Regions from separate parts of the Streptomyces purpurascens genome, predicted to be linked through region 1. Evidence: riboswitches for the same ligand, from Rfam matches in the RefSeq annotation. Region 1 holds a riboswitch; each other region holds the start of a gene.
The links. Region 1 has a riboswitch for cobalamin ahead of OHU35_RS28635 (ribonucleoside-diphosphate reductase subunit alpha). Riboswitches for the same ligand answer to the same signal wherever they lie in the genome.

Region 1 (2,191 bases):
GCAGGGTCTTCCTCGCCAGGCCCTTCGCCTCGGCCGCCCGGTACGAGGCGTCGAACTCCTCGCCGTACAGGTCGACCAGCTCGGGCACGTCCGAGGGGGAGAACAGCGACCACTGCCCGTCGGCGTTCACCCGCCGCATGAACTCGTCCGGCACCCAGTGCGCCAGGTTCAGGTTGTGCGTACGGCGGGCGTCCTCGCCGGTGTTGTCGCGCAGCTCCAGGAACTCCTCGATGTCGGAGTGCCAGGTCTCCAGGTAGACCGCGGCCGCGCCCTTGCGGCGGCCGCCCTGGTTCACGGCGGCGACCGAGGCGTCGAGGGTCTTCAGGAACGGGACGATGCCGTTGGAGTGGCCGTTGGTGCCGCGGATCAGCGAACCGCGCGCACGGATACGGGAGTACGACAGCCCGATGCCGCCCGCGTGCTTCGAGAGCCGGGCCACCTGGTGGTACCGGTCGTAGATCGAGTCCAGCTCGTCCTTGGGGGAGTCGAGGAGGTAGCAGGACGACATCTGGGGGTGCCGCGTGCCGGAGTTGAAGAGGGTGGGGGAGGAGGGGAGGTAGTCGAGGCGGCTCATGAGCCCGTAGAGCGCGGCGACCTCGTCGACGGACTGTGCCGTGTCGTCCTCGGCGAGGCCGGCGGCGACGCGCAGCATGAAGTGCTGGGGCGTCTCGACGACCTTGCGGGTGATCGGGTGGCGGAGCAGGTAGCGGCTGTGCAGCGTCCGCAGGCCGAAGTAGCCGAAGCGGTCGTCGGCGGCCCGGTCGATCAGCGCGTCGAGCCGGGCGGCGTGCAGGCGCACGAACTCGGCGGTCCGGTCGGCGATCAGGCCCTCCCGGTGGCCGACCGCGACGGACTCGGTGAAGGACGTGACGCCCTGCGAGGCGGCCTCGGCGCGGATGCCGATCGTCAGCAGGCGCGCGGCCAGCCGGGAGTAGGCGGGGTCCTCGGAGATGAGGCCGGCGGCCGCCTCCGTCGCGAGCTCGCGCAGCTCCGTCTCGTCCGCCCGCGCGGACCGGCCGCGCAACGCGGCCGCGGCGACCCGGCCGGGGTCGGCGTCGGGGAGATCGGCGGTCAGCTCGGTCAGGGTCCGCAGCAGCGCGGCACCGGGACCGTCGTGCTCTTCTTCGGCAGCTGAGACCGGTTCGGCTGGCGCGATGGTCACGTGGGGCTCTCCCTCGCTCGGCAAGGGGCCTCGCACAGGGCAGGGGGCAGCACACGAGCGCACACGGCGTCGCGTCCACCGGCCCATTCCACGAGGCCCGGACGTCAGGGCATCCCGGCCGGACGGCCGGGTGCGCTGTCGGCAGGTCCTCGGACTGACTCCTGTGCACGAACATGCACAAGTACACCGTTGCGGGACAGTTCCGGATTCGCACCGGATTCCCCTGCGGCGACAGCGAGCACGAGCATACATCTTGTGCCGGGTTCCGGTGGCACCCCCAGATGTTGTGTCGTGCTGGTTTCAGAGCGTCAACTGGTAGGTGAGGAGCGTGACGTGAGTACGCACGGCAGCGGGCCGCCGTGATGCCTTGTCACGGCGGCCCGCTGGGTGTCCTTGCGGAGAGGTCGGAGCTAGTGGGCGGAGCCTGCCGTGGCGGGCGGAAGCTCCACCTGGACCCCTGGGTCGCCAGCGTCGGCCGTGTAGTCCTCCGGCTTGGTCTCGTCGATGCCGTCGGGGGCCTTGAGGGCCTTCAGGACGAAGGTGAGGACCACCGTCACCACCACGTTCAGGACGAACGCCGTGAGGCCGATGTAGCCGATCTCACCGATGCCGGGGATCTCCTTCGAGGAGCCGCCGAAGTGCTTCTGGGTCGGCGAGGCGACCCCGTACGCGGCGGCCGTGCCGTAGATCATGCCGACCGCCCAGCCCGCGAGCAGCGCCCAGCGGTGGAACCAGCGGGTGAACAGGCCGCCGACCAGGGCCGGGAAGGTCTGCAGGATCCAGATGCCGCCGAGCAGCTGGAAGTTGATGGCGACGGTCTTGTCCATGGTGAGGACGAAGGCCAGCGCGCCCACCTTCACCAGCAGGGAGACCAGCTTGGAGACCTTGGTCTCCTGCTCCGGCGTGGCGTCCGGCTTGAGGAAGTCCTTGTAGATGTTGCGGGTGAAGAGGTTCGCTGCCGCGATGGACATGATGGCCGCCGGCACGAGCGCTCCGATGCCGATCGCCGCGAAGGCCACGCCGGCGAAC
Region 2 (2,191 bases), 2.2 Mb from region 1:
CAGGGAGGCCGCCGAGGTGCGCAGCAGCAACTCCCCGGCCCGCAGGGGCCCGTCGTCCGCGAGGGAGACGAAGCCCTTCGGCCCGCCGACCTGGACGAGCAGCGTGACCGCGCCGGTCACGCAGAAGCCCAGCGGCACGCGGTAGGCACGCCACAGCCGGCGGGCGGGCACCCCGGCCGGCCCCAGCAGCACGGACACGGCCGTCACGAGCACCAGGGCCGCGCCCGGCCAGGGCGGCAGCGAGATGGCCAGCACGGTGAGTCCCAGACCGAGCACGGCCTTGTCCACGGGATGGCGGCGGCGCCAGCGACTGCTGTGCGCCGCCGCGTCGATCGGCAGCACGCGGCTCAGGCCCTTTCGGCCGTGGACTCCTCGGCGGTGCCGGCTGCCGCACTGTCGGCGTCCCGCTCCCGCGCCTGCCGCTCACCCTGCCGCCGGCCCCGGCGCAGACCGAAGTAGTAGGCGAGGACACCGGCGCCGAGGGCTGCCTGGAGGGAGAACAGCGCCGACTCGATCTCACCGGACGGCGGTTCGTACAGCGGCGAGAACCAGGGCTTGTAGTCCGGCTCGATCTCGGTGATCGCCGTCTCCGCCTCACCGTCGGCGCCCGTGAACGGCTCCTCCTTGTGGTCGCCGAGGCCGAGTGCGAGCGGCAGTACGGCGAGCGCGGCCACGGCGAGCAGCAGCAGGAGGTTGATCTTCGTGTTCTTCTTCATCGGGCGGCCACCTCGGTCTCGGTCCCGGACTGCTTCTTGGCGAGGAGCACGCCCAGCCGGGTCAGTTCGCCCTTGCTGGACTGCACCAGCAGCCGCATCACGAGCACCGTCAGCAGCCCCTCGCTCACCGCGAGCGGGATCTGGGTGACGGCGAAGATGGTGCCGAACTTGCCGAGCGCGCCCACGAACCCGCTGCCCGGGTCGGGGAAGGCGAGCGCCAGCTGCACGCTGGTGACGCAGTACGTGGACAGGTCGGCGAAGAACGCCCCGAAGAAGACCGCGACCATCAGCGGCACGTCGTACCGCCGCAGCAGTTTGTACACGGCGTATCCGGCCCAGGGCCCGACGATCGCCATGGAGAAGACGTTGGCGCCGAGCGTGGTCAGACCGCCGTGTGCGAGCAGCAGCGCCTGGAAGAGCAGGGTGATGGTGCCCAGCACCGCCATGATGGGTGGCCGGAAAAGGATGGCTCCCAGGCCCGTTCCGGTGGGGTGGGAGCAACTGCCGGTGACCGACGGCAGTTTCAGAGCGGACAGGACGAACGTGAAGGCACCGGAGGCACCGAGGAGCAGGGTGCTCTCGGGGTGCTCGCGCACTTCACGGGTGAGCGACCGGACCCCGTGGACGACGAACGGCGCCGACGCGACGCCCCAGGCGACCGCGTGTGCCGGCGGCAGAAATCCCTCGGCTATGTGCATGGCTCAGCAGACCCTCTCCAGCACCTCGTGGATGGTTGACGCGCCTTGGCCGGTCTCCTGGCTTACGGGTACCACCGCCCGTACTCCGCCTTCCCGGGTCACAAGGACCCAGTGGCTGCCCGTGAGGGCCGGAGCCGGACTTCCCGATTCACAGTGGCGAGGGCCGCACCGGCATCACACCGGCTTTCCCGTTCACCAAGGCGTGGTGACAGTAATGCCGAGATAAGGACGATGACAAGCCACCCGAGGGGGCGCGAGAGGGGGCGCGCGAGGGGGCGACCGCTCGCACGGCGGCGCAGGGCCGCTCAGTCGTCGCCCCCGTCGTCATCGTCGTCGCCGTTCTCCCAGGTCTGACGGGGCTTCTCCTGCCGGGGTTTGTCCGCCTTTCGCGGCGGGTCGGCCGTCTCCTGCGCCGGAGCCGTGGGGCTGGGGGTCGCTTCGACCGGGGTCGGGGGAGCGGGTGCGTTGGTGGACGGGGTGATATCGGCCACTGTGCCGGCGGCCGGAGCGGTCGCGTCCGGAGCCGTGCCCGCCGCCGGAGCGGAGGAGAGGGGCGAGGCGGAGCCGGCGGACGGCGTGGCGGCGGGGCTGCTCGCGGAGGGGGACGCGTCGGGTTCCGTGCCCTCCGTCGCGGTGTCGTCGGGCGAGAACCACAGCATGCCGGCGAGCATCGCGGCGGCGAAGAGTGCCGCCGCGGCGATCGTCGCGGCCGCTCTGCGCCGGTTGTCGTTGCCGCCCCGGGGTGCGGCGCGACGCGCACGACCGGTCTGGGCCGTG
Region 3 (2,191 bases), 2.2 Mb from region 1:
GCCTTCGCCAGCACCGGCAGGGCGTTCCCGAGCCGGTCGAAGTACGAGGCGACCAGCAGCTTCGACCGGTCGGTCAGGGCTCCGAGGTCGCGATAGGCGCGCTCGGCGGCGATCAGCTCGGCCGGGGTCCGGTCCTGGACCAGGGCCGGCTCGTCCAGCTGGACCCACTCGGCGCCCGCCGCGCGCAGGTCGGCGAGGACCTCGGCGTACACGGGCAGCAGCCGGTCCAGGAGCGTGAGCGGCTCGAAGTCCGCGGGCACCCCCGGGGCGGGCTTGGCGAGGAGCAGATAGGTGACGGGGCCGACGAGGACGGGGCGCGCGGTGTGGCCGAGCGCCAGCGCTTCGCGCAGCTCGGCGACCTGCTGGGACGAGTCGGCGGTGAACACCGTGTCCGGACCCAGCTCGGGCACCAGGTAGTGGTAGTTGGTGTCGAACCACTTGGTCATCTCCAGCGGCGCCACGTCCTGCGTGCCACGCGCCATGGCGAAGTAGCCGTCCAGGGCGTCCGCCTCGACGGCGTCCCGGTGGCGGCCGGGGATCGCGCCGACCATGACGGTGGTGTCCAGGACGTGGTCGTAGAACGAGAAGTCGCCCGTCGGGACCTCGTCGATGCCGGCGTCGGCCAGCTGCCGCCAGTTCGAGGCACGCAGGTCGGCGGCGGTGGCCCGGAGGGCGTCGGCGGTGACGCGGCCCTTCCAGTAGCCCTCGATCGCCTTCTTCAGTTCCCGGTTCTGGCCCTGGCGGGGGTAGCCGTACACGGTGGCCCGTGCTGCCGCGGCTGCGGGCTTGGTGGTCACGGAGATCTCCTTCGCGAGACGAATCCCTGAGATCCCGGCGACGGGACGAGAGCGCGAAGGGGTGACGAACCGGACGGTGACGACCTCGCGCGGCACAGCGCGGTCGTCCGCCTGGTAGGTACGCCGACCCGCCCTCGAGGTCACCGGAATGTCCGCGCACGCATCGTCCGCGCGCGGGCAGTTGGCAGGTCTTCGGACTCGCGGGCACGTCCTCACCATGTGAGAACTCCTACTGGCCGTCGCTTCCCGGGCCCTTCGTGGGCCCAGTGCGTATGACGGCGGTCGTTCCCGCTCACCGCTGCGGGGCAGTCCCGGATTCCCACCGGGTTCCCTCTTGCGACGCATCCCGCCTGGCTGACGGGGCGAACCAGCTGCATCGCCAGCCTATACACGGGAAGGCCGCGGAAGCGACCCTCAGCCGCCCCTCACCGGCCGCCCCGCCGCCAGGGCGGCCAGCTCGTCCGGGGTGCGCGGGCCGGGTGCCGAACCGGTCAACAGCCCTTGCGCGCGCAGGAGGTCCGCGGCGGCGGCACCCCACGGCAACCGCAGTCCCGCCTGCCGAAGGAGATCGGTCCGGGCCAGTGCCGTGGGCGCGGGAGCGATGTGCACACCGTCCGGGGTGAGGAGCGCCGCGTCGTCGGCCCAGCGCAGGGCGAGATCGACGTCGTGGGTGGCCATCACCACCGTGGTGCCGTTCGCACGCAGCCCGTCGAGCGTCTCCAGAAGCCGTTCCTGGCCGTCGGGGTCGAGTCCGGCCGTCGGCTCGTCGAGGACGAGGACACGCGGCCGCATGGCGACCGCGCCTGCGATGGCGGTCCGCTTGCGCTGCCCATAGGAGAGCAGATGGGTGGGCCGGTCGGCCAGTGCGGTGATGTCCAGGGCGGCGAGCGCCTCCGCCACCCGCGCCCGTACCTCCGTATCGGCCAGCCCGAGGTTCAGCGGCCCGAACGACACGTCCTGCTCGACGGACGCCGCGAACAGCTGGTCGTCCGGGTCCTGGACCACGAGCTGGACGGTCGTCCGCAGCCGGGTCAGGCCCTTGCGGTCGTACGTCACCGGCTGCCCGTCGACCGTCAACCGCCCCTCGTGCGGCCGCAGTCCGCCGCTGAGCAGCCGCATCAGCGTGGTCTTGCCACTGCCGTTGCGGCCGAGCAGCGCGAGCGCGCGCCCCTCGCGGATCTCGAAGTCGAGGCCACTGAGCACGGCCGGGCCGTCCTCGTAGGCGAAGGACGCGCCCCGCAGGGCGACGAGGGCGGGCTCGCTCATGTCAGCGGCCTTTCCAGTACGAAGGTGAGGACGGCCAGTGCCGCGAGGAGCGCGCAACTGGCGACCGTGAAGCGGACGGAGACGCGGGCCTCGGGCACCAGGACGCGCAGGGTCCCGTCGTAGCCGCG
Region 4 (2,191 bases), 3.5 Mb from region 1:
CGTCTTCCCGGCTTCCCGGACGATCGTGCTCGGCTTGCGCAGGTCGGCGTCGACGTAGTTGGTGACGCCTTCCGGTGTGCTGGTGAGCAGCGCGCGGGCGTGGGCCAGCACCAGCGGGTCGTTGTCGACGTAGACGATCCGGCTCTCCGGAGCCACCCGCTGGGCGATCTGGTGGGTGTTGTCCACGTTGGGCAGCCCGGTGCCGATGTCCAGGAACTGCCGGATGCCCTCTTCGGCGGCGAGATGGCGGACGGCGCGGGCGAGGAAGTAGCGGGCGGCGCGGGCCCCGGTCTCGATACCGGGGAAGATCTCACGGAACGCGTCACCGGCCACACGGTCGACTTCGTAGTTGTCCTTCCCGCCCAGCCAGTAGTTCCAGATCCGGGCCGAGTGCGGAACCGAGGTATCGATCTTGGAGAGCGGCTCCTGCTCGGAGTTCTCCACCTGATCAGTCATGGACGCTCCTGCGTGTGGTCGTGGAGCTTCACGTTAACCGGTTTGCCCCACGGACAGGATCAACTCCTCGGCCGTGTCCAGCAGTTCAACCTCTCCACGCGTCATGGTCGGACTTGCGGCCCGGCGGCGCAGGGCCTCCGTCAGGGCGGGCCGGGTGAGCGGGGACGGGTCGGCGAGGAGGGCGGACAGCACGGCGCGGGCGGGGGTGGCGAGGGCGTCACCGGAGACGGCGGCCTGGGCGAGGACCACGGTTCCCGGTGGTGTGGTCGGCATGGGGCGAAGCTACCCTCGGGCGTTTTCCTACGTGCGGGTACAGTAGGCGGGTCGTCATCACCCGTACGGGGAGAAGCCGGTGCAATTCCGGCGCTGACCCGCAACCGTGAACCGCCCGCCGAGGCAGGCGGTGAGCCGGATCGCCCCGTACGGATCGTGACCGGCTCACGTGCCCGGCGCCCGCCGGCGCACGGCACCGTCGAGGTATACGGAGCCGAGCCGCCGGGGTGTCCCGTGCTGCCCGGCTCCCTCACAGGGAGAGGCACCCGCCGATCATGAACGTCCGCCGCAGCGCAGCGGTCCTGGCCGCCGTCACCGTGATCGGCGCCGCCACGCCGGCCGCCGCCGCTCCGTCCCCTTCGCCGTCCCAGGCGTTCCCCTCCGCCCTGTACGGAGACAAGGACCCCAAGTTCGACGGCGTCTGGCGCCAGTCGCTCGCCCTGCTGGCCCAGGACACGGTGGGTGAGAAGCCGGCCGCCAAGTCCGTGCAGTGGCTGGTCCGGCAGCAGTGCGAGGACGGCGGGTTCGCCGCGTACCGCCCGGACCCCACCGCCGCGTGCGACGCCAAGACCATGCTCGACACCAACGCCACGGCCGCCGCCGTCCAGGCCCTCGCCGCGCTCGGCGGACAGGACGCCGTCGCCGACAAGGCCGTCGGCTGGCTGAAGTCCGTCCAGAACGAGGACGGCGGCTGGGGCTACGCGCCCGGCGGCGCCAGCGACACCAACTCGACGTCCGTCGTCATCGGCGCGCTGACCGCCGCGGGCGAGAAGCCGGACCAGGTCGACAAGGGCGGAAAATCGCCCGACGACGCCCTGCTGAAGCTCGCCCTCCCCTGCGGCGGGGACGACGACGGCGCCTTCGCGTTCCAGCCGGACAAGAAGGGCGAGCTGACCGCCAACGCGGACGCCACGGCGGCCGGTGTGCTCGGCGCCCTGGGCCAGGGCATGGTGGTGAAGGCCGGCAAGAAGTCCGACGCCGGCTGCGCGGATCCCCGTACGCCGCAGCAGGCCGCGGCCAACGGCGCCGCCTATCTCACGCAGACCCTCGCCAAGGACGACGACCACCTCACCTCCGCCCTCGCCGGCTCGGACCCCCAGCCCGACCACGGCAACACCGCCGACGCGGTCGTGGCGCTCGCCGCGCAGGGCGAGACCGCGCAGGCCGGGAAGTCCGTGCGGTGGCTGGAGAAGAACTCCGCCGGCTGGGCCGAGCAGGGCGGCCCCGCCGCCTACGCCCAACTGATCTTCGCCGCGCACGCGACGGGCACGAACCCGCGTGACTTCGGCGGCACGGACCTGGTGAAGCAGCTCAACGCGACGGGCCCGGCCCCGCAGGCCCCCGAACAGCCCTCGGCGGCCGACAAGAAGGACGACTCGGACTCGACGTCGGACTTCTTCGGCGTCTGGTGGTACGTCGGGGTCTGCCTCGTCGCCGGTATCGGCATCGGCTTCCTCTTCAC

Region 2: it holds a riboswitch for cobalamin, as region 1 does, so the genes downstream of both, OHU35_RS38405 (energy-coupling factor ABC transporter permease) here and OHU35_RS28635 (ribonucleoside-diphosphate reductase subunit alpha) in region 1, are expected to answer to the same signal.
Region 3: it holds a riboswitch for cobalamin, as region 1 does, so the genes downstream of both, metE (5-methyltetrahydropteroyltriglutamate--homocysteine S-methyltransferase) here and OHU35_RS28635 (ribonucleoside-diphosphate reductase subunit alpha) in region 1, are expected to answer to the same signal.
Region 4: it holds a riboswitch for cobalamin, as region 1 does, so the genes downstream of both, OHU35_RS12695 (prenyltransferase/squalene oxidase repeat-containing protein) here and OHU35_RS28635 (ribonucleoside-diphosphate reductase subunit alpha) in region 1, are expected to answer to the same signal.

Annotation. Positions count from the first base shown of each region.
Region 1 is NZ_CP108341.1:6,247,304-6,249,494, forward strand. It holds gene OHU35_RS28635 (ribonucleoside-diphosphate reductase subunit alpha) at 1-1,162, opposite strand, end outside; cobalamin riboswitch at 1,285-1,427, opposite strand; gene mctP (monocarboxylate uptake permease MctP) at 1,573-2,191, opposite strand, start outside.
Region 2 is NZ_CP108341.1:8,460,233-8,462,423, forward strand. It holds gene cbiQ (cobalt ECF transporter T component CbiQ) at 1-342, opposite strand, end outside; gene OHU35_RS38400 (energy-coupling factor ABC transporter substrate-binding protein) at 348-716, opposite strand; gene OHU35_RS38405 (energy-coupling factor ABC transporter permease) at 713-1,414, opposite strand; cobalamin riboswitch at 1,444-1,651, opposite strand; gene OHU35_RS38410 (serine/threonine-protein kinase) at 1,720-2,191, opposite strand, start outside.
Region 3 is NZ_CP108341.1:8,457,766-8,459,956, forward strand. It holds gene metE (5-methyltetrahydropteroyltriglutamate--homocysteine S-methyltransferase) at 1-797, opposite strand, end outside; cobalamin riboswitch at 963-1,184, opposite strand; gene OHU35_RS38390 (energy-coupling factor ABC transporter ATP-binding protein) at 1,212-2,063, opposite strand; gene cbiQ (cobalt ECF transporter T component CbiQ) at 2,060-2,191, opposite strand, start outside.
Region 4 is NZ_CP108341.1:2,780,129-2,782,319, forward strand. It holds gene OHU35_RS12685 (SAM-dependent methyltransferase) at 1-456, opposite strand, end outside; gene OHU35_RS12690 (hypothetical protein) at 490-729, opposite strand; cobalamin riboswitch at 761-893, shown strand; gene OHU35_RS12695 (prenyltransferase/squalene oxidase repeat-containing protein) at 1,005-2,191, shown strand, end outside.